Regions from separate parts of the Streptomyces sp. GbtcB6 genome, predicted to be linked through region 1. Evidence: riboswitches for the same ligand, from Rfam matches in the RefSeq annotation. Region 1 holds a riboswitch; the other holds the start of a gene.

Region 1 (3,390 bases):
GGGAGCGGCAACGGGTCGCGATCGCCCGGGCGTTGCTGCGCCGGCCCCGGCTGCTGCTCCTGGACGAGGCCACCTCGCAGCTGGACGCGGTGAACGAGGCGGCGCTGCGGGACACGGTCGCCGATGTGGCGCGGTCGACCACGGTGCTTGTGGTCGCGCACCGGTTGTCGACGGTGACCATGGCGGACCGGATCGTCGTCATGGACGCCGGCCGGGTCCGCGCGGTGGGCACACACCGCGAGCTGGTGGCGGCGGACCCGCTGTACGCGGAACTGGCGGCGACGCAGTTCCTCGCCGCCGAGCACTGAGACACGCGAGCCGGGCACCGGTCACGACGTCCGGAGACCGGGTACGGAAGAGGGCCGCCCCGGTTCCGGGACGGCCCTCGGGATGCGGGCGGGGGTCAGTTCTCGATGCCCGGTACCAGTCCCATGACGGGCGCGGCCAGGTCGGTGACCTGGTGCAGTTCGCCCAGTCTCTGGACTCCGTTCAGCCCCTGCACCTGCTCCGAGACCTTCGGGATCTCGTCCTTGTACGGCGCCGGGATGTCACTGCGGGCGATGGAGTCGAGCACGCCGAGCGCGGTGAGCTTCCCGGGGTGCTGCGCGCTCGCGTCGGCCGCGTTCGCCAGCGGCGCGGCGAGGCCGGTGACCCCGACGGCGAGACCGACGGCGGCGACGATACGTCGTGTTGAGATCATGTCCTCAGCAACGGCCCCGGCGCCGGGCCGGACACGGGCAGCCGGTCCCCCTCACCCGTCAGACGGAGTGCGCGGCCTGCGCTTGCCGAGCCCGGCGGGGCGGAGGAGGCTCGTTGTGAGGGGCTCGCGCGGCCTGCTCCGCATCGGGTCGCGGGCTCCCGCAGGAGGTCACCATGGGCACCGCGACCGGTTCCACGTTCGACACCGACACGCTGCGCCGGGCCATAGAGGGGAACACCGGGAACACCCTTCTGGCGCTCTACGCGGACGACGCGGAGATCCGCATCGTCGACCGCAACACCCAGCCCAGCCACCCCAGGATCCTGCACGGCCGCAAGGACATCGCCGCGCTGCTGGACGACGTCTACAGCCGCGACATGACACACAAGCTGGACCGTTGCGTCGTCCAGGGCGACACGGCCGCATACACCGAGTCCTGCGAGTACGAGGACGGGGTCCGGGTGCTCGCCGAGTCGATGATCACGCTGCGCGACGGCAAGATCGCCGAACAGATCATGATCCAGGCATGGGACGACTAGTCGGGAGGACCGCGAGGGTCCAGGTCAGCTCCCGGTTGACCTGGACCTTCTCGGCGCGGGCGGCCCTGGGACACGCCCGCCGCCCGCGTCGCCGCTGGTCCGCCCTGCTGCTGTGGACGGTCCTGCGGGCGCCGCACCACCGCAGGAAGCACTGACGGCTCGGTTACGCTGGGGGCGGGCCGTGACTGGCGCTGAGGTGGAGCACCACCGGGGAGCGGTCCGCACTGTCGATGCCGTGCGCCTGGGCGATCAAGGTCGAACCAGCTCAGGAGTGTGCCGCATGACCCAGGCCCGTCTCATTGACGGAACCGCCGTCGCCCGCCGGATCGTCGAGGAGACCGCGAAGAAGGCCGCCGACCTCACCGCACGGACCGGTGTCACGCCGTGTCTGGCGACCGTGCTGGTCGGTGAGGACCCCGCCTCCGTCACCTATGTCCGGATGAAGCAGAACCGCAGCCGCAAGGCGGGCATCGCCTCCCGGCACGTGGCCCTGCCCGCCGCCACGACCACCGAGGAACTCGTCGCCGTACTGCGGGAGTTGTCCACCGACCCGGCCGTGCACGGCATCCTGCTCCAGCACCCGGTCGGCGAACACATCGACGAGCGGGCCGCGTTCGAGGCGATCGCGCCGGAGAAGGACGTGGACGGCGTGACCTTCGCGTCGTTCGCGACGATGAGCTTCGGCCTGCCGGGCTTCGTCTCCTGCACGCCCGGCGGCATCCTGCGCCTGCTCGACGCGTACGACGTCGACCCGGCCGGAAAGCGCGCGGTGGTCGTCGGCCGCAGCGCGATCCTGGGCAAGCCGGCCGGCATGCTGCTGCTGGCCCGCGACGCCACCGTCACCTACTGCCACTCCCGCACCCGCGACCTCTCGGCGGCCGTCCGCGAGGCCGACATCGTGGTGGCCGCCGTGGGCCGGCCCCGGCTGATCCGGGGCCAGGACATCAAGCCGGGCGCGGTCGTGCTCGACGCCGGCTACAACGAGGGCAACGTCGGCGACGTGGACTTCGACAACGCCGTCGAGCGGGCCTCGCTGATCACGCCGGTGCCGGGCGGGGTCGGCCCGATGACCATCGCCGTGCTGCTGGAGCAGACGGTGACGGCGGCCGCCCGGCAGCTCGGTGTGTGACGCGGACGCGCTCAGCGCATCCAGACGCTGTACTGCATGACGGCCCCGGCTTTCACGCCGTAGTCGGGGTCGGCCCGGGTGAGCACGGCCTCCATGCCGAGGACGGTCCCGGTGGCCGGGTCCAGGATCAGCATCCGGCGCTGCCCGGAGCCGTCGTCGCAGACGTACGCCTGTCCGGTGCGGCCCAGCCGGTCGGTGACCTCCCCCACCGGGCGCAGTCCGCCGGCCTTCGCGAAGAGTTCGGCCAGCGCCGCCGACTCACGGGCGCCGAGTGTCCAGTTGTCCAGCAACTCCGCAGCCGCGTCGAGGAGTTCGGGCGTGCTGAGGGTGTCGGTGTAGTTCAGCTCGGTCAGGTAGGTGCGCAACTTCGCCGGGTCGTGCGGGGGTGTCGCCAGCGGCGGGGCGTCGCCCCACATCGGCGGATAGGTCCGCCGGCTGAGCACATGGCCGTCCTCGACGAGCCGCGGTGTGTCGCCTTCGTCGGTGAGGACCGGGCGGCCCGGGCGGCCCGGGTCGGTGGCCACGACCAGTTCGGTGTGGCTGCCGTCGGCCCGCCAGCGCACCACCCTCTCCTCGGGGAGGGTGACGGGCGGCTTGTCGTCGCTCATGCCCAGGCTCCAGGACTGCACATGGGTGCCCTGGCGCAGGGCCGGCGATCCGTCCCGGGCCGCGACGGCGGCCAGTTCCGCCACGTCCGCGAGCGGTACGGGCACGGAGTGGGCGCGGACGGTCAGCGGCCGGGGTGCGGCGAGCGCGGGGGTGCCGGCGGAACCGCCGAGCAGCAGCGTCAGCGCGGTCGCGACCACGGCGACGGTCGCGACCAGCCCCCACGCCAGTCGCGGCCGGGTCCGGCGCACGGGGCGCGGCTCGTGCAGCAGCCGGGCGAGGTGCCGTTCGGCGGTGTGGTCGAGGGGGCCGTCGCCGAAGTGGGGGCCGGCGGCGGGGGCCGGGTCGGCGGCGCGCAGCAGGTCGAGTTCGTCAGCCATGGCGGTGTTCCTCGGGAAGGGCCCCGGCGGCGGGGG
Region 2 (3,390 bases), on a different contig from region 1:
ATGACCCAGGCGAGCTGGGCGTGCTCGGGGACGTGGCTCTGCACGAAGAGGGTGCAGCGGTCCGGGTCCAGGCCGGCCGCGAGCAGCTGGGCGGTGGCGAGCCGGGTGTTGGCGCGCAGGTCGGCGGGGTCCTGCGGGACCGTGATCGCGTGCAGGTCCACGACCATGTAGAAGGCGTCGTGGGACTCCTGGAGGGCTACCCACTGGCGGACGGCGCCGAGGTAGTTGCCCAGGTGGAACGAGCCGGCGGTGGGCTGGATGCCGGAGAGCACGCGGGGTCGATCAGAGGCCATGTTCACCATTCTCTCAGAGGGCGAGGGGGTGGATGGCCCATGACGGGTGGAGTGGTTTCGGAGCGCGGGGGACTGCGGGCCCGGTGGGGGCTTGTCGCGCAGTTCCCCGCGCCCCTTTCAGGGGCGCTGCCCCTGACCGGCGTCGATCAGCCCAGGTCGATCTCCGGGTACAGCGGGAAGCCCGCGACCAGGTCCGTCGCGCGCTGGGCGATCTCCGTCGACACCTTCTCGTCCAGGACGTGGGAGGCCTTGCTCGGTGCTCCCGACTTCGTCGTGCCCGGCTCGGTCGCGGTCAGGACGCGGTCGATCAGGCCCGCGACCTCGTCCATCTCGGCCGTACCGAGACCACGGGTCGTGAGCGCCGGGGTGCCGATGCGGATGCCGGAGGTGTACCAGGCGCCGTTCGGGTCGGCCGGGATCGCGTTGCGGTTGGTGACGATGCCGGAGTCGAGCAGGGCCGTCTCGGCCTGGCGGCCGGTGAGGCCGTACGACGTCTCGACGTCGATCAGGTTGAGGTGGTTGTCCGTGCCGCCGGTGACCAGGGTGGCGCCCCGGCGCATCAGGCCGTCGGCCAGCGCGCGCGAGTTGTCGACGATGCGCTGGGCGTAGTCCTGGAAGGCGGGCTGCCGGGCCTCGGCGAGGGCGACGGCCTTGGCGGCCATGACGTGCGGGAGGGGGCCGCCGAGGACCATCGGGCAGCCGCGGTCGACCTGGTCCTTGAGGGAGTCGTCGCACAGGACCATGCCGCCGCGCGGGCCGCGCAGCGACTTGTGGGTGGTCGTGGTCACGATCTGGGCGTGCGGGACCGGGTCGAAGTCGCCGGTCAGGACCTTGCCGGCGACCAGGCCCGCGAAGTGCGCCATGTCGACCATGAGGGTCGCGCCGACCTCGTCGGCGATCTCCCGCATGATCCGGAAGTTCACCAGGCGGGGGTACGCCGAGTAGCCCGCGACGAGGATCAGCGGCTTGAAGTCACGGGCCTGGGCGCGCAGCGCGTCGTAGTCGATCAGGCCGGTGGCCGGGTCGGTGCCGTAGGAGCGCTGGTCGAACATCTTGCCGGAGATGTTGGGGCGGAAGCCGTGGGTGAGGTGGCCGCCCGCGTCCAGGGACATGCCGAGCATCCGCTGGTTGCCGAAGGCCTGGCGCAGCTCGGCCCAGTCGGCCTCGGAGAGGTCGTTGACCTGGCGGGCGCCGGCCTTCGCCAGGAAGGGGACCTCGACGCGGTCGGCGAGGACGGCCCAGAAGGCGACCAGGTTGGCGTCGATACCGGAGTGCGGCTGGACGTAGGCGTGCTGCGCGCCGAACAGCTCGCGGGCGTGCTCGGCGGCGAGCGCCTCGACGGTGTCGACGTTGCGGCAGCCGGCGTAGAAGCGGCGGCCGACGGTGCCCTCGGCGTACTTGTCGCTGAACCAGTTGCCCATCGCGAGCAGGGTCGCCGGGGAGGCGTAGTTCTCGGAGGCGATCAGCTTGAGCATCTCGCGCTGGTCGGCGACCTCCTGGCCGATGGCGTCCGCGACCCGCGGCTCGACCGCGCGGATGACGTCGAGGGCGGCGCGGTAGGCCTTGGACTCGGTGGACAGGGGCGCAGACGTGTCAGACATTCGGGACCTCCGGACATGGCGTTCGGCATTCACGGTTCGGCCCAGGCGCACGGCACTCGGTCAGGACGCGGGCCGCTCCCCGATGGTCGGTCCCATCCCAGCGCGCCAGTCACGGCCCGTGGATCACATTACCGGGCACGCCGGGCCCGAGGGCCGTGGCGTCCACCAGTCGGGCAGGGGCAGAGGGTAGGAAAGGGGGCAGTCCCACCGCGTCCCCTGGAGTCGCCGTGACCACTACGGAAGCCCTCATCGCCGCCGCCGACGCGCACAGCGCGCACAACTACCACCCGCTGCCGGTGGTGATCGCGACGGCCGACGGCGCCTGGATGACGGACGTCGAGGGGCGCCGGTACCTGGACTTCCTGGCCGGCTACTCGGCGCTGAACTTCGGGCACGGCCACCCGCGTCTGGTCGCGGCGGCGAAGGCGCAGCTGGAGCGGGTGACGCTGACGTCCCGGGCCTTCCACCACGACCGGTTCGCCGCGTTCTGCACCCAGCTGGCCGAGCTGTGCGGGATGGAGATGGTGCTGCCGATGAACACGGGGGTGGAGGCCGTGGAGACGGCGGTGAAGACCGCCCGGAAGTGGGGGTACCGGGTCAAGGGCGTACCGGCGGAGATGGCGAAGGTCGTGGTGGCGGGCGGGAACTTCCACGGGCGTACGACGACCGTGATCAGCTTCTCCACGGATCCGGAGGCGCGGGCGGACTTCGGGCCGTACACGCCCGGCTTCGAGATCGTGCCGTACGGGGACCTGACGGCGATGCGGGCCGCGATGACCGAGAACACGGTCGCGGTGCTGCTGGAGCCGATCCAGGGCGAGTCGGGGGTCATCGTGCCGCCGGCGGGCTATCTGGCGGGGGTGCGGGAGCTGACCCGGGAGCGGAACGTGCTGTTCGTCGCCGACGAGATCCAGTCGGGGCTGGGCCGGACCGGGCGGACGTTCGCGTGCGAGCACGAGGGGGTCGTACCGGATGTGTACGTGCTCGGGAAGGCGCTCGGGGGCGGGGTGCTGCCGGTGTCGGCGGTGGTGGCGAGCGCGGAGGTGCTCGGGGTGTTCCGGCCCGGGGAGCACGGGTCGACCTTCGGCGGGAATCCGCTGGCCTGTGCGGTGGGGCTGGAGGTGATCGCGATGCTGCGGACCGGGGAGTTCCAGGAGCGGGCGGCCGAGCTGGGGGAGCTGCTGCACCGGCGGCTTTCGGAGATGACCGGGAGCGGGCGGGTGACGGCGGTGCGGGGGCGGGGGCTGTGGGCGGGGGTGGACGTGGATCCGCAGGTGGGGTCGGGACGGGTGGTCTCGGAGCGGCTGATGGAGCGGGGGGTGCTGGTGAAGGACACGCACGGGGTGACGGTGCGGGTGGCTCCGCCGCTGGTGGTGGAGGAGGAGGATCTGGAGTGGGGGGTGGAGCAGTTGTGGGGGGTGCTGAGCGCCTGAGGGGGTGCCGCCGCGAGTGAGAGCGCGAGTGCCGGTGCGTCGTGGCTTGTCGCGCAGTTCCCC

Evidence for each region. Region 1 has a riboswitch for ZMP and ZTP ahead of KVT45_RS03840 (bifunctional 5,10-methylenetetrahydrofolate dehydrogenase/5,10-methenyltetrahydrofolate cyclohydrolase). Riboswitches for the same ligand answer to the same signal wherever they lie in the genome.
Region 2: another riboswitch for ZMP and ZTP. It lies ahead of KVT45_RS39865 (glycine hydroxymethyltransferase); the one in region 1 lies ahead of KVT45_RS03840 (bifunctional 5,10-methylenetetrahydrofolate dehydrogenase/5,10-methenyltetrahydrofolate cyclohydrolase).

What each region holds. Positions count from the first base shown of each region.
Region 1 is NZ_JAGXJL010000002.1:199,666-203,055, forward strand. It holds gene KVT45_RS03820 (ABC transporter ATP-binding protein) at 1-308, shown strand, start outside; gene KVT45_RS03825 (hypothetical protein) at 404-700, opposite strand; gene KVT45_RS03830 (nuclear transport factor 2 family protein) at 874-1,239, shown strand; gene KVT45_RS03835 (hypothetical protein) at 1,227-1,394, shown strand; ZMP/ZTP riboswitch at 1,411-1,493, shown strand; gene KVT45_RS03840 (bifunctional 5,10-methylenetetrahydrofolate dehydrogenase/5,10-methenyltetrahydrofolate cyclohydrolase) at 1,520-2,368, shown strand; gene KVT45_RS03845 (CU044_5270 family protein) at 2,380-3,354, opposite strand; gene KVT45_RS03850 (RNA polymerase sigma factor) at 3,347-3,390, opposite strand, start outside.
Region 2 is NZ_JAGXJL010000035.1:61,186-64,575, forward strand. It holds gene trpS (tryptophan--tRNA ligase) at 1-293, opposite strand, end outside; gene KVT45_RS39865 (glycine hydroxymethyltransferase) at 440-1,894, opposite strand; ZMP/ZTP riboswitch at 1,927-2,017, opposite strand; gene rocD (ornithine--oxo-acid transaminase) at 2,122-3,327, shown strand.